Regions from separate parts of the Bacillus pacificus genome, predicted to be linked through region 2. Evidence: a T-box and tRNA genes for the amino acid it is inferred to sense, from the RefSeq annotation. Region 2 holds a T-box; the other holds one or more tRNA genes.
What was found. The T-box of region 2 lies ahead of trpS (tryptophan--tRNA ligase). A T-box ahead of a tRNA ligase gene usually reads a tRNA of that ligase, here a tRNA-Trp.
Positions count from the first base shown of each region.

Region 1: it has a tRNA-Trp gene. The T-box ahead of trpS (tryptophan--tRNA ligase) is inferred to sense a tRNA for this amino acid. The anticodon was not compared.

Region 1 is NZ_CP086328.1:4,523,748-4,534,953, reverse strand. Features, by position in the region: rRNA gene LMD38_RS23455 (23S ribosomal RNA) at 1-914, shown strand, start outside; rRNA gene rrf (5S ribosomal RNA) at 1,016-1,131, shown strand; tRNA gene LMD38_RS23445 (tRNA-Asn) at 1,140-1,214, shown strand; tRNA gene LMD38_RS23440 (tRNA-Ser) at 1,217-1,308, shown strand; tRNA gene LMD38_RS23435 (tRNA-Glu) at 1,326-1,400, shown strand; tRNA gene LMD38_RS23430 (tRNA-Val) at 1,405-1,480, shown strand; tRNA gene LMD38_RS23425 (tRNA-Met) at 1,505-1,581, shown strand; tRNA gene LMD38_RS23420 (tRNA-Asp) at 1,585-1,660, shown strand; tRNA gene LMD38_RS23415 (tRNA-Phe) at 1,670-1,745, shown strand; tRNA gene LMD38_RS23410 (tRNA-Thr) at 1,764-1,839, shown strand; tRNA gene LMD38_RS23405 (tRNA-Tyr) at 1,850-1,933, shown strand; tRNA gene LMD38_RS23400 (tRNA-Trp) at 1,941-2,014, shown strand; tRNA gene LMD38_RS23395 (tRNA-His) at 2,034-2,109, shown strand; tRNA gene LMD38_RS23390 (tRNA-Gln) at 2,173-2,247, shown strand; tRNA gene LMD38_RS23385 (tRNA-Gly) at 2,253-2,327, shown strand; tRNA gene LMD38_RS23380 (tRNA-Cys) at 2,342-2,412, shown strand; tRNA gene LMD38_RS23375 (tRNA-Leu) at 2,423-2,504, shown strand; gene LMD38_RS23370 (YebC/PmpR family DNA-binding transcriptional regulator) at 2,993-3,712, shown strand; gene LMD38_RS23365 (NUDIX hydrolase) at 3,861-4,322, shown strand; gene LMD38_RS23360 (transglycosylase domain-containing protein) at 4,809-5,585, shown strand; gene LMD38_RS23355 (DsbA family protein) at 5,774-6,427, shown strand; tRNA gene LMD38_RS23350 (tRNA-Gly) at 6,542-6,615, shown strand; gene queG (tRNA epoxyqueuosine(34) reductase QueG) at 6,814-7,956, shown strand; gene LMD38_RS23340 (amidase domain-containing protein) at 8,001-8,888, shown strand; gene trmL (tRNA (uridine(34)/cytosine(34)/5-carboxymethylaminomethyluridine(34)-2'-O)-methyltransferase TrmL) at 8,947-9,435, shown strand; gene LMD38_RS23330 (sensor domain-containing protein) at 9,565-11,206, shown strand, end outside.
Region 2 is NZ_CP086328.1:3,941,102-3,952,307, forward strand. Features, by position in the region: gene LMD38_RS20485 (ABC transporter ATP-binding protein) at 1-598, opposite strand, end outside; gene opp3C (oligopeptide ABC transporter permease) at 617-1,633, opposite strand; gene opp3b (oligopeptide ABC transporter permease) at 1,630-2,559, opposite strand; gene LMD38_RS20500 (peptide ABC transporter substrate-binding protein) at 2,687-4,318, opposite strand; gene LMD38_RS20505 (DUF3899 domain-containing protein) at 4,638-5,018, shown strand; T-box leader at 5,124-5,340, shown strand; gene trpS (tryptophan--tRNA ligase) at 5,417-6,406, shown strand; gene LMD38_RS20515 (YjbA family protein) at 6,545-7,291, opposite strand; gene LMD38_RS20520 (DUF2268 domain-containing putative Zn-dependent protease) at 7,435-8,223, opposite strand; gene fabF (beta-ketoacyl-ACP synthase II) at 8,330-9,568, opposite strand; gene fabH (beta-ketoacyl-ACP synthase III) at 9,600-10,532, opposite strand; gene LMD38_RS20535 (ComZ family protein) at 10,764-10,940, opposite strand; gene LMD38_RS20540 (NAD-dependent epimerase/dehydratase family protein) at 10,994-11,206, opposite strand, start outside.

The DNA.
Region 1 (11,206 bases), 580 kb from region 2:
GGCACTGTCTCAACCAGAGACTCGGTGAAATTATAGTACCTGTGAAGATGCAGGTTACCCGCGACAGGACGGAAAGACCCCGTGGAGCTTTACTGTAGCCTGATATTGAATTTTGGTACAGTTTGTACAGGATAGGCGGGAGCCTTTGAAACCGGAGCGCTAGCTTCGGTGGAGGCGCTGGTGGGATACCGCCCTGACTGTATTGAAATTCTAACCTACGGGTCTTATCGACCCGGGAGACAGTGTCAGGTGGGCAGTTTGACTGGGGCGGTCGCCTCCTAAAGTGTAACGGAGGCGCCCAAAGGTTCCCTCAGAATGGTTGGAAATCATTCGTAGAGTGCAAAGGCATAAGGGAGCTTGACTGCGAGACCTACAAGTCGAGCAGGGACGAAAGTCGGGCTTAGTGATCCGGTGGTTCCGCATGGAAGGGCCATCGCTCAACGGATAAAAGCTACCCCGGGGATAACAGGCTTATCTCCCCCAAGAGTCCACATCGACGGGGAGGTTTGGCACCTCGATGTCGGCTCATCGCATCCTGGGGCTGTAGTCGGTCCCAAGGGTTGGGCTGTTCGCCCATTAAAGCGGTACGCGAGCTGGGTTCAGAACGTCGTGAGACAGTTCGGTCCCTATCCGTCGTGGGCGTAGGAAATTTGAGAGGAGCTGTCCTTAGTACGAGAGGACCGGGATGGACGCACCGCTGGTGTACCAGTTGTTCTGCCAAGGGCATAGCTGGGTAGCTATGTGCGGAAGGGATAAGTGCTGAAAGCATCTAAGCATGAAGCCCCCCTCAAGATGAGATTTCCCATAGCGTAAGCTAGTAAGATCCCTGAAAGATGATCAGGTTGATAGGTTCGAGGTGGAAGCATGGTGACATGTGGAGCTGACGAATACTAATAGATCGAGGACTTAACCATATAATATGTAGCAATGTTATCTAGTTTTGAGAGAACATAAAAAAACTTGTTGACTTTTAAAGAAAATAAGTTATAATAATGATTGTCTCAAAAGAATAATGTCTGGTAATGATGGCAGAGAGGTCACACCCGTTCCCATACCGAACACGGAAGTTAAGCTCTCTAGCGCCGATGGTAGTTGGGACCTTGTCCCTGTGAGAGTAGGACGTTGCCAGGCAATATTATTCCGCAGTAGCTCAGCGGTAGAGCTATCGGCTGTTAACCGATCGGTCGTAGGTTCGATTCCTACCTGCGGAGCCATTGGAGAGCTGTCCGAGTTGGCCGAAGGAGCACGATTGGAAATCGTGTATACGTCACAAGCGTATCAAGGGTTCGAATCCCTTGCTCTCCGCCATAGGATTTATAATATTTGGCCCGTTGGTCAAGTGGTTAAGACACCGCCCTTTCACGGCGGTAACACGGGTTCGAATCCCGTACGGGTCACCACTTTGGAGGATTAGCTCAGCTGGGAGAGCACCTGCCTTACAAGCAGGGGGTCGGCGGTTCGATCCCGTCATCCTCCACCATATAAATTATATGAATAGTATTATCGCGGGGTGGAGCAGCACGGTAGCTCGTCGGGCTCATAACCCGAAGGTCGCAGGTTCAAATCCTGTCCCCGCAACCAAATGGTCCCGTGGTGTAGTGGTTAACATGCCTGCCTGTCACGCAGGAGATCGCCGGTTCGACCCCGGTCGGGACCGCCATTTTAATAAGGCTCGGTAGCTCAGTCGGTAGAGCAGAGGACTGAAAATCCTCGTGTCGGCGGTTCGATTCCGTCCCGAGCCACCATTTATCTTAATCATATACGCCGGCTTAGCTCAATTGGTAGAGCAACTGACTTGTAATCAGTAGGTTGGGGGTTCAAGTCCTCTAGCCGGCACCATGTAAGTTTCGGAGGGGTAGCGAAGTGGCTAAACGCGGCGGACTGTAAATCCGCTCCTTCGGGTTCGGCAGTTCGAATCTGCCCCCCTCCACCATTTACATAGGGGCATAGTTTAAAGGTAGAACTGAGGTCTCCAAAACCTCCAGTGTGGGTTCGATTCCTACTGCCCCTGCCAAATATATTTACACAACATGGCGGTTGTGGCGAAGTGGTTAACGCACCGGATTGTGGCTCCGGCATTCGTGGGTTCGATTCCCATCAGTCGCCCCATTTTTATTTTAAAAATTATAAATAATCTAATGGATGCTTACATATAATTAAGTAAGAATTCGATGGGCTATAGCCAAGCGGTAAGGCAACGGACTTTGACTCCGTCATGCGCTGGTTCGAATCCAGCTAGCCCAGCCATTTTTGCGGAAGTAGTTCAGTGGTAGAATACAACCTTGCCAAGGTTGGGGTCGCGGGTTCGAATCCCGTCTTCCGCTCCAGTAAAATTTTATATGGCGGCATAGCCAAGTGGTAAGGCAGAGGTCTGCAAAACCTTTATCACCGGTTCAAATCCGGTTGCCGCCTTTTCTTTTGTGCCGATGTGGCGGAATTGGCAGACGCGCACGACTCAAAATCGTGTTCCTTCGGGAGTGTCGGTTCGACCCCGACCATCGGTATCACGAACGGCGTAATAAAAAGACTCTACACCAAATGTGTAGAGTCTTTTTATTATTTTCATCATACTAAAGAATAAGCACAAATAGGTACTAAATGATTAAGATAAACGTATTCATGTAGTATTTGAATGTGTCATAATTCTCCCCTCTATACTCACTTCGAAATTTTTCCTATTTTAATTATACAACAATAGAAAGGAATTAAGGGAATATTATGGAAAGCGGTATCGGTGATGTAAAAAACTCTAATAGAAATGGTAGAGTTTTTTTGCTAAATTATGTTATGTGATTCTAAAATTCGTGATAAATGTAGCAATTCATGTATAATATAACTTGTCGAAAGAACAAAATGATAGTGATTTATATTATGTCTGTAATATGAATCAAAAATGAACTTTTTATATTTCTTTTAAAAATGTGTTGAACACACATGATATTTCATATTAATATTTTTATGTAGATTTAAAACCGGAAAGAGAGTGGAAAGTATGGGTCGTAAATGGAATAATATTAAAGATAAAAAAGCATCAAAAGATGCAAATACTAGCCGTATATACGCGAAATTTGGACGTGAAATTTATGTAGCGGCAAAACAAGGCGAGCCAGATCCGGAATCAAACCAAGCGCTTAGAGTGGTATTAGAACGTGCGAAAACATACAATGTTCCAAGAACAATTATCGATCGTGCAGTTGAAAAAGCAAAAGGTGGTTCAGAAGAAAATTATGACGAGCTTCGTTATGAAGGGTTCGGACCAAATGGAGCTATGGTAATTGTAGATACACTTACAAACAACGTAAACCGTACTGCAGCAGATGTACGAGCTGCATTTAGCAAAAACGGTGGTAACATGGGTGTAAACGGTTCTGTAGCTTACATGTTTGATGCAACAGCTGTTATCGGTCTTGAAGGGAAAACATCAGATGAAGTTCTTGAGATTTTAATGGAAGCAGATGTGGATGCACGTGACATTCTTGAAGAAGAAGATGCTGTTATCGTGTATGCTGAACCAGATCAATTCCATGCAGTACAATCTGCTCTTAAAGATGCTGGCGTTGAAGAATTTACAGTTGCTGAATTAACAATGCTTGCACAAAACGATGTAACACTTCCTGAAGATGCACAAGCACAATTTGAAAAAATGGTTGATGCATTAGAAGATTTAGAAGATGTGCAACAAGTTTACCACAACGTAGACTTAGGAGAATAATACGATAGAAGCCCCTTTTCATTTAACGGATAGGGGCTTCTTTTTATGAATTTCATTAAGGTGATGAATGAGTAAAGGTATTTTGTTGTAGACAGGGAATATGCTTATAGGGATATGTGAAATATTCATTATTGCTAGGAGGCTTAATATGGAACATAAAACACCAAAGCATATCGTTGCTGTAGCAGGTTATTTAACAAATGAAAAAGACGAAGTGTTATTAGCTAAAGTACATTGGCGATCGGATACATGGGAGTTGCCAGGAGGACAGGTAGAAGAAGGAGAAGCGCTCGATCAAGCAATTTGTAGGGAAATAAAAGAGGAAACAGGATTAACGGTGAAGCCTATCGGTATTACAGGAGTTTACTATAATGCTTCCATGCACATTCTAGCTGTTGTTTTTAAAGTGGCATACGTGAGCGGTGAAATACAAATTCAGCCTGAAGAAATACAAGAGGCTAAATTTGTTGCTTTAAATGAAGAGAACATAGATGAGTACATAACGCGTCCTCATATGAAATCCAGAACGCTTGATGCGATGAGAGCAACACATTGTATTCCGTATGAAACGTGGGAAGTGCAGCCATATAACTTAATAGGAAGATTGTAAAGAAAAGAGTAGCCGGTTTGAGATACAATCAAATCACTACTCTTTTTTGTATACTGTTTAAGAAAAAGGTCAAAATAATAATAGTGTTAGTATTGATTTTAAGAACGTTTGTTCTTTATAATGTATGATATATTATATACATTTAGATTACTAGATACTCAAAAGTATATATATTGGTAGATGATATAATGAAAATAGAGTGCTTTAATATAGAAAGTATAATAGCCTTAAGATTTAATCTGTTATTGGTTTAGCATAATCTATATTCAATATTTCAGATGAATAGTAGATAAAAAAGGACTGTGATACAATACTTTTTTATCCCACTATTTGCCGGGCAATCAGATTGGTGCGTTCTGATTAAAGTTTCACCTTATACCTTACAATGATGTAAGGTATGTGTAAGAGAAATCGATGGGATATTTTTTTACAACAAGGTATTCTTAAAGTAAGAATTATACGCTGTGTGGAAAAGAGGTGTTTAAGATGAAAGAACGAGTATTATCTAGGGTGAACTATCATCAAAAAGTTGCATTAAATCCAATGACTAAGTTTTTGTATAAAGCCATTATTTTATTATTATTGTTAAGTTTCGCGTTATTATTCATTGGAAATGTAATGATCGAGAAAAGTGATATTAGTAAATTACATGTACCGGCTAAGTTAGAGGTGCCAGAATCATTAACACATGCATTTATTGCAACAGAAGATAAAAGGTTTTATCATCATAACGGTTTAGATTATATAGCGATTATCAGAGCGTCTGTTGAGAATATAAAAGCTGGTGGTGTTGTGCAAGGTGGTAGCACAATTACACAACAGTTATCAAAAAATGCTTTTTTAACGAATGAACGTACATTTTCTCGCAAGTGGAAAGAAATTTTTTATACCAAAAAAATTGAACGTACATTTACAAAGGATGAAATTTTAAAATTATATGTAAGTAATATTTATTACGGAGAAGGAGCATGGGGAATTGAAAAAGCAGCAAACCTATACTTTGGTAAAAAGGTGAGCCAATTAACATTGGCTGAAAGTGCAATGATGGCTGCTGTAGTAAAGGCACCTGCTTATTACTCACCGGTACAAAATTATGATAAGGCCGTAGAGAGACGAAATGTCGTTTTGAGATTGATGGAGAAAGAAGGCTATATCAATCATGATGAGTATGTGCAAGCAGTTAGTGAGAAGTTAGTCATTCGTCATGATATAAAAACAGAGCAGTCGATGTTAAATAGTGCTCGTGAAAAAGCAGTAAGCTAATGGAAGTTCCTACATAGGAGCTTCTTTTTTTTGAATAAATTGTGACAAATCGTGACACAATATCGTCACAATTATTGTGTTTTTGTAATTTATGTGAGCGTGTTCATTGCGTGACGTATATAAGTGTTGATATTATGTGTATTGTGTACAATGCTGTATACAGAATATGAAATTAAAGAGGAATGTATATGAAATCATCGAACAAACTCATGGCTCTTGGTATAGTTTTTTCCATTGCAGTATTGATTGTGATCGGAACGATTGCGTATAGCATCATAAATGACAAAAAAGATAAAGGGAATGAGATGTTTGCTTATTCCACACAACAATCTTTAGGGAAAGATGATGCTCCGGTTAAGGTAGTTGAATTTGGAGACTTCAAATGCCCCGCTTGTCGTACTTGGGATGTAACAGTATTGCCACGATTAAAAGAAGAGTATATTGATAAAGGTAAAGTGCAGTTATACTTTATTAATTTTCCGTTTATTGGGAAAGACTCTGATTTAGGTGCAGCAGCTGGTGAAGCAATTTATAAACAAGATAAAGATTCATTCTGGACTTTCTATGATGAGATTTATCAAAGTCAAAAGAAAGATACGGAAGAATGGATTACAGAAGAATTACTTCTTAACATTGTGAAAGAGAAGCTTCCGAAAGTTGATGTAGATCAATTTAAGAAAGATTTACACAGTAAAGAAATAAAAGAAAAAGTACGTAAAGATTCAGATCGTGCTCAAAAATTAAAAGTTCAAGGTGCTCCTTCAGTATATATAAACGGAAATCTTGCAAATCCTGATTTCGATAGTATGAAGAAGGCGATTGATAAAGAATTGAAAAAGTGATGAGCTACTCATCACTTTTTCGACTTTTTTCGATAAAATTCTTGCTTCCGCTTTTTTTACATGCTATACTACTTTACATAAGTTATTCTAATATCTTATATGTATTTCATATTTGCGGGTGTAGTTTAGTGGTAAAACAAGAGCCTTCCAAGCTCTGGTCGAGAGTTCGATTCTCTTCACCCGCTCCAAATTTTATTAAATGTTTTTCTATAAATTGTGATCAACGCAGTGTTTCGTTTCCGAGATAAACGAGGCATTGCGTTTTTTAATGTTTGGAAAACAGTATTTTATGCGAAAATAGAAGTAAAGAATAGTATTCCAAAAGTGAATTGCTAACCAATAGATCGTTACATAAAGGATGGATTCATCTGAGGAGGCGATTAGGAATGGATTTTGAACAATTAAAGCAAGATGTCATTGCGTATAGTAAAACGATTGGTATAGATAAAATAGGCTTTGCTAGTGCTTCACCATTTGAAGAATTAAAGCAGCGGTTAATCCAGCAGCAACAATTAAATTATCAATCTGGATTTGAAGAGCCTGATATAGAAAAGAGAACGAATCCACAGCTTTTATTACCTGGTGCAAAATCAATTATTGCGATTGCATTAGCGTATCCTTCAAAATTAAAAAATGCACCATTAAGTAAGCGTGGAGAACGCCGTGGAATTTTTTGTCGTGCTTCTTGGGGACAAGATTATCATCTAGTTTTACGAGATCGTTTGCAGAAATTAGAAGCATATTTAATCGAAAAACTTCCCGATATAGAAGTTAAGTCAATGGTTGATACGGGTGAATTAAGCGATCGAGCTGTTTCAGAGCGTGCTGGTATTGGATGGAGCGGTAAGAACTGCTCTATTATTACACCTGAATTTGGTTCGTATGTATATTTAGGAGAAATGATTACAAACGTTCCATTCCCACCAGATCAGCCGATAGAAGATCAATGCGGGAGCTGTACAAAGTGTATTGATATTTGTCCTACAGGTGCTTTAATACAAGGAGGACAGTTAGATTCGAAGAAGTGTATAGCATTTTTAACACAGACGAAAGGATTCCTACCGGAAGAGTATCGCGACAAAATAGGTAATCGTATTTATGGATGTGATACGTGTCAGACAGTTTGTCCGAAAAATAAAGGAATGGATTTTCATAATCACCCTGAGATGGAACCAGATCCTGAGTTAGTTAAGCCGTTATTAACACCACTTTTAACAATTAGCAATCGTGATTTTAAAGAGAAATATGGAATTATGTCTGGTTCATGGAGAGGTAAAAAACCGTTGCAACGAAATGCAATTTTGGCACTTGCGCATTTTAAAGAGGCATCAGCAATTCCTGATTTAATTGGTGTTATGAAAGACGATCCAAGACCAGTACTTCGCGGAACAGCAGCGTGGGCGCTTGGGAAAATTGGTGGAGACGGCGTGGGCGAAGCTATTGAAAAAGCGATGCAACGTGAGAAAGACGAAGAGGTTCTTCATGAAATGAATCGCGGACTTGAATTGTTAGCGCAGAAAAAAGAGTAGATAATATCTCCCTTTTTCATATTGTAATATGGGAGGGAGACGAAATGGTTGTAAAAATAAATATTGAAAAGCAAGTCCAACACTTTTTAGCATATATAACAGAGAAACGAACAAATGTAGATGGTATTGCTGAAGATTTATTACAAATAGCAAAGAGAAAGAAACAATTATTTCAAAAGCGTAATGCAGAGATAGTAAAAGCAACTGCGGACGTTTCTTTTATGAGGCAATTCAATAATAGCAATCATCAAGAAATTGATTATCAAATACATTTTAAATATTTAATTAAGCATAAAGAATTATTTTATATTGAAGAGGAACAATTAAAACGAAGAGTTTGTTTAAATAATAGCCGGATAATAGGTGATTATGCTATTGAAGTGCCAGAAGCAGTTGGAATGAGTGAGACATTAGAAAGGGAAGTTACAAAAGAGAAGTACGGTTCCTATCAGTACAACCGTTTAGAGGCAGTTAAATATGCAGAGCGTTGGTGGGATGATCGAAACCCTGCATATCGTAATTTCCCTGATAATTGTACGAATTTTATTTCTCAATGTCTTCATACTGGAGAAGTACCAATGAATGGATATCCTAATATTCGCAAAGGATGGTGGCAAAGGGAGAATCAGTGGAGTTGGAGCTGGGCTGTTGCACACTCTTTTTATTGGTATTTGTCAGGTGCTACATCAGGACTTCGAGCTGAAGCTGTAGAAAGGCCAGAGGACCTTATTCTTGGTGATGTCATCGCTTATGATTTCGAGGATGATGGTAGGTGGAATCATACGACGATTGTAGTAGCAAAAGACGCAGATGGTATGCCACTTGTAAATGCACATTCAGCGAATAGCCGTCGGCGTTATTGGAACTATGAAGATTCTAGTAAATATACACCACAAATGAAATATAAATTCTTTCATATTATTAATGGGTAGAGATTTTTCGCTCAAGTGGTATAATACGTAGTAGACAAAAAACAGAGGTGAATATCGCGTGGGAGTACATGTTGTTTTATATCAACCAGAAATTCCAGCAAATACAGGAAATATTGCTCGTACTTGTGCAGCAACTGGAACAGAATTGCATTTGATTAGACCGCTTGGATTTTCAACGGATGATAAAATGTTAAAGCGTGCAGGATTAGATTATTGGCAGCACGTGAAAATTACGTATTATGATTCAATTGAAGAGTTTTATGAGAAAAATAAAGACGGTGAGTTCTTCTATTTAACAAAGTATGGCGAGAAAGCTCATACAGCGTTTGATTATAGTAAACGTGAGAAGGATTACTACTTTGTATTTGGAAGAGAAACGAACGGTTTACCAGCTAATGTAATCGAAGAAAATTTCGATCATTGTTTACGTATTCCAATGACTGATAAAGTGCGTTCATTAAATTTATCAAATACAGCAGCTATTTTAATTTATGAAGCGTTCCGTCAACAAAATTATCCAGGATTAGATTTAGAAATTGTTTATTAAAAGTCGCCATATGGCGACTTTTTTTCTAAAAATAAAAATAAATATGGAATCATACATTTAAAAAAGGGTACATAGTCATATAGAATGGTGATATATGAATAAAAATAGATCAGACAGGTTGAGATAAATATGAAGGAACAATATCGTAATCAAAATACCTTTTTAAGTATGATAGATATGGATTTAATAAGAAGAGGATTATTACATGCTATTCAAGATTTAGTATTTATTGTGAAAGTTATGGATGATGAAACCTTTACATATATTTATGTAAATAAGATAGGTATGGATTATGCAAAGCTAAGCGAAGAATGTTATGGAAAAACGTTTTCTGAAGTATTGCCGAAAGATACGGCGGAAATATTGCAAGTGCAATATGCAAAAGTAGCGAGCGAAGTAAAAGCACATACCTTTTGTGATGTAGTTAGTTTACCAACTGGTAATTTACATTATGAATCTTCACTTAATCCTGTATTTGATGAAGAAGGAGTATGTCAGTTTATTATTTGTATTACGAGGGATATTACAGCTCAAATTGAGGAGAAGATTGAAATAGAGGAAAAACAAATGTTATTTAAGTCATTACTAGAATATAATAATGACTCCATTATATCTATAGATTCTATAGGTAGAATTACATACGCGAATCCAGCAACGTATGAAATATTTGGATATCGATATGAAGAATTAAATAATAAATTTATCTTTGAATTTATTAATAAAGAATATGAAAAAGATTTTCAAAGTATATTTAAAGGATCCATGCAAGGAAAAGCGAAGCAAATTGTTTCAAAGAAGTATATTCATAAAGAAGGGTACGAGCTATATATTTCTCTGAGGACGATTCCGATTATTGTAAATGGTGAAATTGTTGGAGTATATATTGTTACGAGAGATGTTACAAGGCAAGTATTAAATGAGATGAGAACGGAATATTTAGCTTACTATGACCAGTTAACAGGATTAATGAATAGAATTTCATGTGCAAATAAGTTAAATACTTTGTTGAATGATAATACAGAGTTTGCGCTTGTTTTTATAGATTTAGATGAATTTCATCTTATTAATGATACTTTTGGCCATAAAGAAGGAGATAAAGTATTACAAAAAGTTACAGAATGTTTAAGCAGTTTTGAAATAGCTGGTATGCACTTATTTAGAGAACACGATGATCAATTTGTTATGTTAATAGAAAATATAACGAAAGAACGTGTAGAGGGAGTTGCCAAAAACATACTGAAAAGGATTAGTGAACATTTTGTAATTGAAGAAGAGGACGTGTATTTAAGTGCGTCAATCGGAATTGTAATGGCTCCAACAGATGGAGAAGATGAAAAAATATTATTCCAAAGAGTTGATGCTGCTTTGGAAAAAGCAAAAGAAAAAGGAAAAGGGCATTATCATTTTTATTGCAGCGGGTTAGATTGTGAGCGTGAACAAAGATTTATAATAGAAAACCAATTACATCGTGCTATAGAAAAAAATGAATTCTTCTTATATTATCAGCCGCAAATTAATATTGAAACGAAAAAAATAGCTAGTATGGAGGCTTTAATAAGATGGGAGAATAAAGAATTAGGATTTGTCTCTCCCAATCAATTTATTCCGCTAGCAGAAAGAACAGGATTTATTATTAAGCTTGATGAATGGGTAGTAAATGAAGTGTGTCGACAAATACGCGAATGGTTAAATAAAGGATATGAAGTTGTCCCAATTGCAGTTAATATTTCAGCCAGGCATTTTCGCTCTATTACATTAATAGAGATGATTA
Region 2 (11,206 bases):
CCTTCATAAGCTCTAAAATTTGCGCCTGAATTGTAACGTCTAGCGCTGTTGTCGGCTCATCCGCAATCAATAATTTCGGGTTACAAGCTAACGCCATCGCAATAACTACACGCTGCCTCATACCACCAGAGAATTGGTGCGGATATTGTTTTAAACGAGCTTCTGGATTTGGAATACCTACAAGGTCGATTAATTCCAACGCAACTTTACGTGCGTCTGCTTTACTCATCCCTTGGTGTTTAATAAGGCCTTCCATAATTTGATTTCCAATTGTCATCGTTGGGTTTAATGATGTCATTGGATCTTGGAAAATCATCGCGATATCTTTACCACGTACTTGCTGCATTTCTTTTTCTGTTAATTTCGTTAAGTCACGACCTTCAAATACGATTTCACCATTTTTAATGCGTCCAGGAGGATTCGGAATTAAACCCATTAACGCTTTAGAAGTAACTGATTTCCCAGAACCAGATTCTCCTACAATCGCTAATGTTTCCCCTTTTTTCAAATCAAAAGTAACGCCGCGTACAGCTTGTACTTCACCTGCATGTGTATCAAAGGAGACTTGTAAATCTTTTACCTCTAACAATGTTTTCATCTTTGCCTCTCCCCTCTTTTACTTACGCATTTTTGGATCTAACGCATCGCGTAATCCGTCTGCCATTAAGTTAAATGCTAAAATTAATATACTGATGACAACCGCAGGAATGAACATCATATGCGGATACGTTTGAATTGATTTATAACCGTCATTTACAAGAGAACCTAGTGATGCGAATGGTGGCTGAATACCTAAACCGATGAAGCTTAAGAACGCCTCACCAAACACCGCTGTTGGAATTGTAAACATTGTCATTACGATAATTGGTCCCATTACGTTCGGGATTAAGTGTTTTACAATTAATTGTGTATTTGTTGCACCTAATGTACGAGATGCTAATACGTATTCTTGGTTTTTTAATTTTAAGATTTGTCCACGAACGATACGCGACATCCCTATCCAACCTGTAATTGCCATTGCGAGTGTAATTGACCATATACCAGATCCCATAATGATTACCATTAAAATAACGATGATTAAGTATGGAATACCGTTAATAATCTCCATAATACGTTGCATAATGTTATCTACTCTACCGCCATAGAATGCTGAAATACCTCCATATGCAACCCCAATTATTAAGTCAATTGCTGCTGCTAAAAGAGCGATATATAATGATACGCGTGTACCTTCCCATGTTCTTGTCCATAAATCGCGTCCAAGATCATCTGTACCAAACCAGAAATACTCTTTAATATCACGTTTTTCATATTGGTCAACACCATATTGATCTGTACCGTCAAATGGTAACCAATGAACATTTTCAATAACTGGAATTTTCGGTGGCAATTTTGCACGTCCTAAATCTTGCTCTTTATACGAGTGCTTACTTACCATCGGTCCGAAGATTGCTAGTAAGATAATAAGCGTTAATAAAACTAAACCGAACATTGCTCCTTTATGTTGGAACAAACGTCTTCTTACATCTTGCCAAAACGTTAAGCTTGGACGGGCAATGACTTCATTATCCACATTATTTTGATTAGCTTGTTGAAATAAGTCTGGAGATAATTTTTGTACATCTTTCATCATTTTTTCCCTCCCGCTAAACGAATACGAGGATCAATAATTCCGTATAAAATATCAACAATGAAAATAACTAAGATGAAGATCGCACTATAGAAAATTGTAGTTCCCATAATAACTGTATAGTCATTCACTGTAATAGATTTAACGAACTGTTCCCCTAGTCCTGGTACAGCATAAATTTGCTCAATAACTAATGTACCTGTAATTAACCCTGCAACCATTGGTCCTAAAATTGTTACAACTGGAATTAACGCGTTACGAAGGGCGTGTTTGATAATGATAACGCCTTGGCTAATTCCTTTCGCTTTCGCTGTTAAAATGTAGTCAGCTTGCATAACTTCAATTAACTCTGCACGAGCGAAACGTGCGATTGTTGCGATAACTGCCATCGATAAAGCGATTGTAGGCATTACTGTAAACTCTGGTCCTTTCCAGAATGCTACTGGGAACCATCCAAGTTTTACCCCTACGAAATATTGTAGTAATGCGGCAAATACGAACGATGGTACCGACATCCCGAGTACGGAAATAATTGTCGCTCCATAATCGACCCACGTATTGTTACGAAGTGCCGCAACGATTCCTAAAATTAAACCGATAAATGTTCCTAATATAATCGCTTGTAAACCAAGTTGTGCTGATGGTCCAATGCGATCCACAATCATGTCTGTTACTGGACGGTTATCATATTGGAATGATACCCCTAAATCACCTTTTGCTAAGTTACCTAAGTAACGTGCGTATTGAACTGGTACTGGATCATTTAAGCCATATTTTTCAAGAATGATTTCTTTTTGTGCCGGTGATAACTTCTCCTGGTTTTTAAGCGGAGAACCCGGAAGTAATTTCATTAAAAAGAAAGTCAGTGTAGTAATTAAAAATAATGTCAAAGCCATGTACACGAAACGTTTTAATACATAACGTCCCATAGTCAAGCACCTCCCCGTTTTTCTCAAAAGCAATAAGATAGTTTTAAATATTCTTACTTTTATTTTTTTAAAATAAGAGTACATGCCCATCATAGGCATATACCCTTATTCATGATGGAAACCATTTTTAGTTTTTGAGTTCAACCCACTTATAGCTAAATTCCCCGCCATATTTATGTTCTAATAGGCCAGTAATAGATTGGCGTTGTAAATATGCTTTTCCAGGTTGATATACTGGAGCAATTGCTGCATCTTCAAGCAGTTGTTTTTCTGCTTGTAATAATGCATCCCAACGAGCTTGTACATCAACTTCTGTTTTTGCTTTTTTAATTAAATCATCATACGCTGGGTTTGCGTAATGTACTTTGTTTTGCGCATTACCTGTCGTATACATTTCAAGGAATGACATTGGATCCATATAATCTGGACTCCATCCCGCATATGACATTGCATAATCTCCACTTGCTTCAAGTTTTAATTTTTGTGCAAATGGTTGCATTTTTGTTGGAACTGTTAAACCTGGTAAGTTCTTTTCAAATTGTCCCTTTAAATACTCTCCGATTTTTTTAGCATCATCAGTATCAAAGTTTAATAGCTCTAACTCTACTTTGTCTACACCAAGTTCTTTTTTACCAGCTTCCCAGTATTTTTGTGCTTCTTTCATATCCTCTTTTATAAGCTTTCCGTTTTCTTCACGGAAGTCTTTTCCATTCGGACCTTTTGCTAAGCCTTTCGGAACAAAACCATATATACCCTCTGAACCATCGTTTAAGATTACTTTTCCGATGTTTTCACGTTCAAAGGACATTGCAATTGCTTTTCGGATATTTTTATTTGCTAAAAATTTATTCTTTTCATTTAAGCGAATAAATTGTGTAGATGGTCTCTTAATCGTTTTAAAGTCAGCATCTGATTTGTATTTATCTACAAACTCTGATGTTAAGACTACACGATCAATTGCTTTCGTTTCATATAAATTTATAGCAGTTGAACGATCCTTAACAATATTGAAGTTTATTTCCTCAAGTTTTACTTCTTTATTTTCCCAATACGTTGGATTCTTCTTAAGCTTGAAACTTTGTTCATGCTTCCATTCATTTAATACGAATGGACCATTATAAAGTGTCGTATTGGATTCTAATCCAAATTTTGCTCCTTGTTCTGTTACAAACTTCTCATTCAAAGGATACAATGTTGGATAGACTGTTAAACTTACAAAATAAGGAACAGGGTTATCTAATTCCACTTCAAGTGTATGATCATCAATTGCCTTTACACCAAGTTCTTCAACTGGTAACTCTTTTTTGTTAACTTTCTCCGCATTTTTAACATCAAATAGTATGTAAGCAAACTTGGCACCCGTGTTTGAATCTACAGCTCTTCGCCAAGAATAAACGAAGTCCTTCGCTGTTACAGGTTCACCATTAGACCATTTCGCATCTTCACGTAACTTAAACACATACTTTTTGCCATCCTCTGATTTCTCATAAGATTTAGCGACACCTGGAACAAGTTTATCATCTTTCCCCAGACGATATAACCCTTCCATTGTGTTATTCATGATGTTAGAAGATGTTGCATCTGTTGATAACGTCGTATCCATAGTTGGGATTTCAGCTGTCTCAGTTAGATTTAACACTTGCTTGTTTGAGGATTTTTCTTTCGCGCCTGCTTTATTATCCTCTTTTTGGTAACTACAAGCTCCTAACATACTGACAGTCAACGTCGATGCAAGTAATAACGGTATCTTTTTCTTCATGTTGTGTTGCCTCCCCTAATTGCACTTCCTGTACCCTCACTTGTAAAAAAGTAGAATTGAAAGAATAATCTCCAAGTTTCTACAATTTTCATTATACATATAATATAACAATTGTGAATATAGTTTTTTGTTTTTTTGTTAAAATTTTTAATAAAATGTTTATATTTTTATTTTTTTGTAAAGGGATACGTTAACATTGCTACCATCATCTTGCAATCAGACCTTTAATTGCGTATAATTTTCAAAAAATTAGTTCTAGTACATATTATAGCTTTTATAGTATAATAATTCTAGTAATATTTTGACGGAGGGGAACATTTTGAATAAAGTTTTTTTTCATACTTGTATACTAATTTTCATAGCGATAATCGCTTCTAGTATTGGTGCATTCCTCGTTTCATCGCATTTTTTGTTGAATTTTGTCAACATCTCGTTTTATATTGCACTATTTTTTATTCTTATAGGCGGTTTTTTATTCATATTTCAAAATGGATTTTTTAATGTAACAATTTACGCCTTCCAAAGAGTATTTGGTACGAACAAAAAAATTGACTCTTTAATTGAAGAAGTAGAGGAACCTGTCGATAAGAAAGAACGTATTTATAAAACATATTCATTCAAATGGACGTATCCAATTTGCATTACCGGTATCATTCTTGGGTTGTTCTCGACCTTCATTAGCTTTACTATTTTGATGTAGTTTGCAAACACTATCCCATATGATATAATAATCAGCAAAACATTTTGTTATAAAACTTTAGTTCTTTCATATTTAAAGAGCTCAGGTAACAATAAATAAATTTATATGTATGCGATGATAAAGAAGAGTACATATTGAGGCAATTTCAGAGAGCTTGTGGCTGGTGTGAACAAGTAATTGTACAGTATGGAATGGGCTTTTGAGCTCCAAACCGAACCGAAAGTAGTAGGCTTTGGCGTTATATCCAAACGTTATTATGGATTAGAGAGATTTCACAGTAGTGAAATAATTAGGGTGGTACCGCGGTCCATTCGTCCCTATAGTTTTTTGGGATGAATGGGCTTTTTTTGTTTGCCTTCTCTTCCCCATTACGCATTCAAATTTAGGAGGAATTAATTATGTCAGTTATCTTTTCTGGTATTCAGCCAAGTGGAACGATTACACTTGGAAACTATTTAGGAGCTATGAAGCAATTTACAGAGCTTCAAAATGAACACGACTGTTATTTCTGTATTGTAAACCAACATGCGATTACAGTACCTCAAGATCCTGTCGGGCTTCGTAAAAACATCCGCAGTCTTGCTGCACTTTATGTAGCATGCGGTATCGACCCTGAAAAAGCTACGTTATTTGTACAATCAGAAGTACCGGCACACGCTCAACTAGGATGGATTATGCAATCAGTTGCTTACGTTGGAGAATTAGAGCGTATGACGCAATATAAAGATAAAGCGTCAGGTAGAGATTCAGTACCAGCTGGATTACTAACGTATCCACCATTAATGGCTGCTGATATTTTACTTTACAACACTGAGATCGTGCCTGTTGGTGATGATCAAAAGCAACATATGGAATTAACACGTGACCTAGCAGAGCGTTTCAACAAACGCTTCCGTGAAGTATTCACAATTCCTGAAATCCGCATTCCAAAAGTAGGAGCTCGCGTTATGTCACTAACAGAGCCTACGAAAAAAATGAGTAAATCTGATCCGAATCCAAAATCAATGATTAGCATGCTTGATGAACCAAAAACAATTGAAAAGAAAATTAAGAGTGCTGTAACTGACTCTGAAGGTATCGTGAAATTCGATAAAGAAAACAAACCTGGCATCTCTAACTTATTAACAATCTACTCTTCATTCTCTGGAAAAACAGTTGAAGAAATCGAAGCAATGTACGAAGGAAAAGGATATGGCGACTTCAAAGGCGACCTAGCACAAGTAGTCGTAGAAGCGATTCGCCCAATCCAAGACAAATATAACGAACTAATTAACTCACCAGAACTAGACGAAATTCTAGACAAAGGTGCCGAAAAAGCAAATCGCGTCGCATTCAAACAACTACGCAAAGTAGAAAACGCAATGGGACTAAGCAGAAAACGTAGGTAACATATAAAGCGAAGGGCTAGGAGCCAGAGCTGGATTTCATATAAAAGCGGAGGCAGCTCGTTCAGTTCTTAGACACGAAGAGCTTGCTGCTGAAGATAAGTTACACCAAATTAAAAAAACCGCCAATCGGCGGTTTTTTTAATTTACCTTTTGCTCGTTTTCCATTTCCCATAACTTTTCAAAAAATGGTTGCCCTTTTACGAGACGCTCGCATAATTGTTCGTGCTTCTCAGACCAACCTGTTTTCGCTTCCTCATACAGCTTAGCCCAAATATCTTCAAATTCCATATGTTGAACCATTCCGTATGCTGATGGATCCCACTCTGTGAACCAATAGCGAATTTCTGCTGTGTTTTTCGTTGTATGTAATTGATCTAACGCCATAAATAATAATTGTTTAAGCTGTCTTTCTTTACGAGTCAAGCCATTCATAATGAATGGTGATGGTGATAAAATATGATGTTCTTTTTCTATTTCTTCTACTTGGAACTCATACTTTTCTGCTTGTACGTTTTCTACCATCTCATATACCATCTGCTCTTGGCGCGGTATAAGTCTACTTTTTCGAATCGGTACATTGTAACCAATTGTGTCAATCGCAATAATTCCTTTTCCATCTGTAACTACAAAGCAATACTCTTGCTGCAAACGTTCATGATTTTTACGAATATAAGCCTTATGATGTACGTCTTCCAACATTTTTTGCGGAAGCTCTAACAATTCGTTCTCGATGTAATGATATAATGTGGCATCTACTTTTAATAATGGCACTTGATCTAATAGCTCAATCGTATCATCTTTCCGCCATTCGTAAAAATGACAAACGTTATACCCATTTTCTTCACCTTCAAACCAATTTACCCATACATCATGTAGATATAACATTCACTACCCCTCACTTCACTACTGTTTGTATCCATCATTATGTTCAATTTTTCTTAACTTTATTCCACCTAAGGAAATATATTCTAATTATTATTTTTTCTTCTATTAATACTAAAAAAACAGGAAAGAGAGCTCCTGTTTTTTTATATATGAAATGTATTTGCTTTATTCAATATTTCTTTCGCATCTATAGGCAATAAAGAAAGTGTATCTTCTCCTTCCAAAGTTACACAATCTTTGACAATATGAAATCCAAGCGCATAGCCAAGCATCTTCGGATAAGAATGAAATCCATTTAATAAGATGTCGTGCTCCCTTGTTCCTCGCTTTATACTTATTCTTTCATGCACAACATTTTTCCAATAATATATAGCCTCTTCTTTTGAAAGATACGTCGTCCACGGTGCATTGTTTTTTTCTGAATATCTTTCCGTTACCGCTTGCTCAGCCAAACCTTCCATAATCATCGTATCAAGTAATGTATATTCCGTTTCTTTCGTCTCAATTTGATGTAACCTGCATATGTGATGATATTCATGCGCTAGTAACACTTTTAATTCTTCCACCGAATTCCGTCCACATACAAATAAGAAAATAACGTGACGCATAGATAATCCAGCCCTGCCGTTATACTCTTCTTGTACCGTTCGATTATAGGAATCTGATAATAAAATAAAGACAGGGACATCTGGACCTTTTAGCCAATCTTTCAGCTTCTCATATTCTGCACGTAACTCTTTCCAAACTTCCTTTTTCTCTAACTCTTTAATTTCTCGTTCTCCTCGCATAACGGGGCGATACATACCTTTAGAAATTAAAAAGCGATACAATCTTTCTTTTGGTAGCGGGATATACTTCGTAAACTTCTCACACAGCTTTTCTGGCCGTCCGTAATATAGATGTAACCACTCAGCAGTTTCAACAACCCCCATCTTTATCCCTCCTTTTTCTTATGTATATGCAAAAGGAGAAAAAGGCGTAAAAATAAATAAGGAGTTTTTTCGCAATATGTTACGAAAAAACTCCTTATTTCATCTATTATTTATACGCTTTAAATACTAATACTGCGTTATGACCACCGAATCCTAATGAATTACTTAACACTGCGTTTACTTCTTGATGTCTCGCTTGATTCGGTACGTAATCTAAGTCACATTCTGGATCTGGTGTCTCATAGTTAATTGTTGGAGGAATTACTCCATCTGTAATTGATTTAATAGAGAAAATCGCTTCAACAGCACCAGCTGCCCCTAATAAGTGACCTGTCATTGATTTCGTTGAGCTAATCGCTACTTTATACGCATGCTCACCGAACGTTTCTTTAATTGCCATCGTTTCATACTTTTCATTCGCATCCGTACTTGTACCATGCGCATTAATGTAATCAATATCTTCTGGCTGTAGACCTGCATCTGCTAAAGCTTGACGCATTGCGCGCACGCCACCTTCACCGCCAGGAGCCGGCATTGTAATATGGAATGCATCACCAGTTGCACCGTAACCAGCGATTTCTGCATAAATGTGAGCACCACGAGCTAATGCGTGCTCTAATTCTTCAAGAATTAAAATACCCGAACCTTCACCCATTACGAAACCGCTACGGTTTTTATCGAATGGACGGCAAGCTGTTGCTGGATCTTCATTGAATGTTAATGCTTTCGCTGAGCTAAATCCTGCGAATGCCATACTTGTTAACGGCGCCTCTGCTCCGCCTGTAATCATTGCATCAGCATCACCTCGCTGAATCGCTTTAAACGCATCACCAATTGAGTTTGCACCAGATGCACAAGCCGTTACAGAACAAGTGTTAATTCCTTTTGCTCCTGTTGCGATTGATACTTGGCCTGCTGCCATATCTGGAATCATCATCGGTACGAAGAATGGGCTCACGCGGCGCGGACCTTTCTCAGTAAAAATCTTAAATTGTTCTTCGTATGTTTCCATACCGCCAATACCAGAACCAATCCATACACCAATTCGAGGTCCGTTTTCTTCTGTAATCTCAAGCTTTGCATCTGCAACTGCCATTTTCGCTGCCGCTACTGCATATTGTGTAAAGCGATCCATACGACGCGCTTCTTTTTTATCAATATATTTCTCGACTTCAAAGTCGTTAATTTCTGCTGCTACTTTTGCTGGAAATAGTTCCGGATCAATTCTTGTAAGTCGTCCGATTCCAGATACACCTTTTTTAATGTTTTCCCACGCTGTTTCAACATCTGTACCGACCGGTGTAACAGCTCCTAATCCTGTAATTACGACCCTCTTTTTTTCCATACAAAATACACTCCTTTTTTTCTCTCAGTCCTTATTTACCCCAACGAAGAGCGACTGCTCCCCACGTTAATCCGCCGCCAAAACCAACAAGTATAATTAAATCACCATCTTGAATACGTCCGTTTTGCAATTCCTCTACCATCGCAATCGGAATGGAAGAAGCTGATGTATTACCGAACTTCTCAATTGTCATACTCATTTTTTCTTGTGGTAAATTTAATCTCTCTCTTGCAGATTCCATAATACGAATGTTCGCTTGATGCGGTACTAAGAAATCCACATCTTCTTTCGTAAGACCAGCTTTATCTAAAACGCGAAGACAAGAATCCCCAAGTTGACGAACGGCAAATTTAAAGACTTCTCTGCCATTCATCATAACATACTCGTCTTGATAAAGATGCTTACCGCCACTTCCGTCCGCTCCTAATTCGAAAGATAGAACACCTTTACCTTCTGAAACAGCTCCCATTACGATCGCACCAGCTCCGTCTCCAAATAGTACTGCTGTATTTCGATCGTTCCAGTCTACAATTTTAGATAGTTTATCACTACCAACTACTAGTATATTTTTATAAGTTCCCGTTTGAATAAATTGCTGCGCTGTAATCATTCCGTACATAAAACCAGCACACGCTGCACTTAAATCCATTGCAGCTGCATGTTTTGCGCCAATCGCTTCTTGAATAACACAAGCTACTGCTGGAAAAGCACGATCTGGCGTTACTGTTGCTACTAAAATAAGATCGATATCCTCTCCGCTAATCCCTGCATCTTCAAGTGCTTTTTTAGAAGCCTCTACGGCCATATATGAAGTATCTATTGTATCATCGGCAATGCGTCTTTCCGCAATCCCTGTTCTCGTACGAATCCATTCATCGGATGTATCCATTATTTTCTCTAAATCGTGATTTGTGACTACTTTTTCCGGCACATATCTTCCGATCCCTAAAATGCCCACGTTCACATCGCAGCCCTCCGTTTTATATCAATTATTATGACTTGGTACTAATTTTAAAACATAAATGTATTTTTGTCTAGAATATATTTCAGCTAAAACATAAAGCTAACGCATTATTCACCTTATTGTTCATGAAAAGAAACGGAAACATACCTTTCTCTGTTCTTTCGAAATATAAAAAGGCCCGAACCGCTTCTACTTACGGTTCGGGCCTCTCTTCCGTCTAAAAAAATGCTTTTATTCTTTATCTGCTTTCCCGAGCTCATATGCTTCGTTCATAACTTTCATCAATAACTCTAATACTGGTTGAGCTTTCTCCATATCAAGCGCAATTCCATTATCATCTAAAATGGCCTTAGCTTCTGGTAAATGCTTCATTGCGATTTGTAAAAATTGCATGCTTTTCTCATTCATATTACGTTCTTCCTCTCCATTAAAACTTTCACATACATAGTGTAACATGCTCTCTATCCTTCGTATAACTCTTTATATTTTTTCATATGTGCCAATTGTTTATTTAAACCGTATTCTAACGGAGTATTTCTTTTTATTAAAATATCCTCGGCCGCTCCATCTCTTTCTTCCGCATTCTCTTTATTCACTTTATCCTCTGCACGTAAAAGGTTCATACCTTTTTTCCATAATGATTTTTTGCCACTAAGTAAATTATATATACCGAG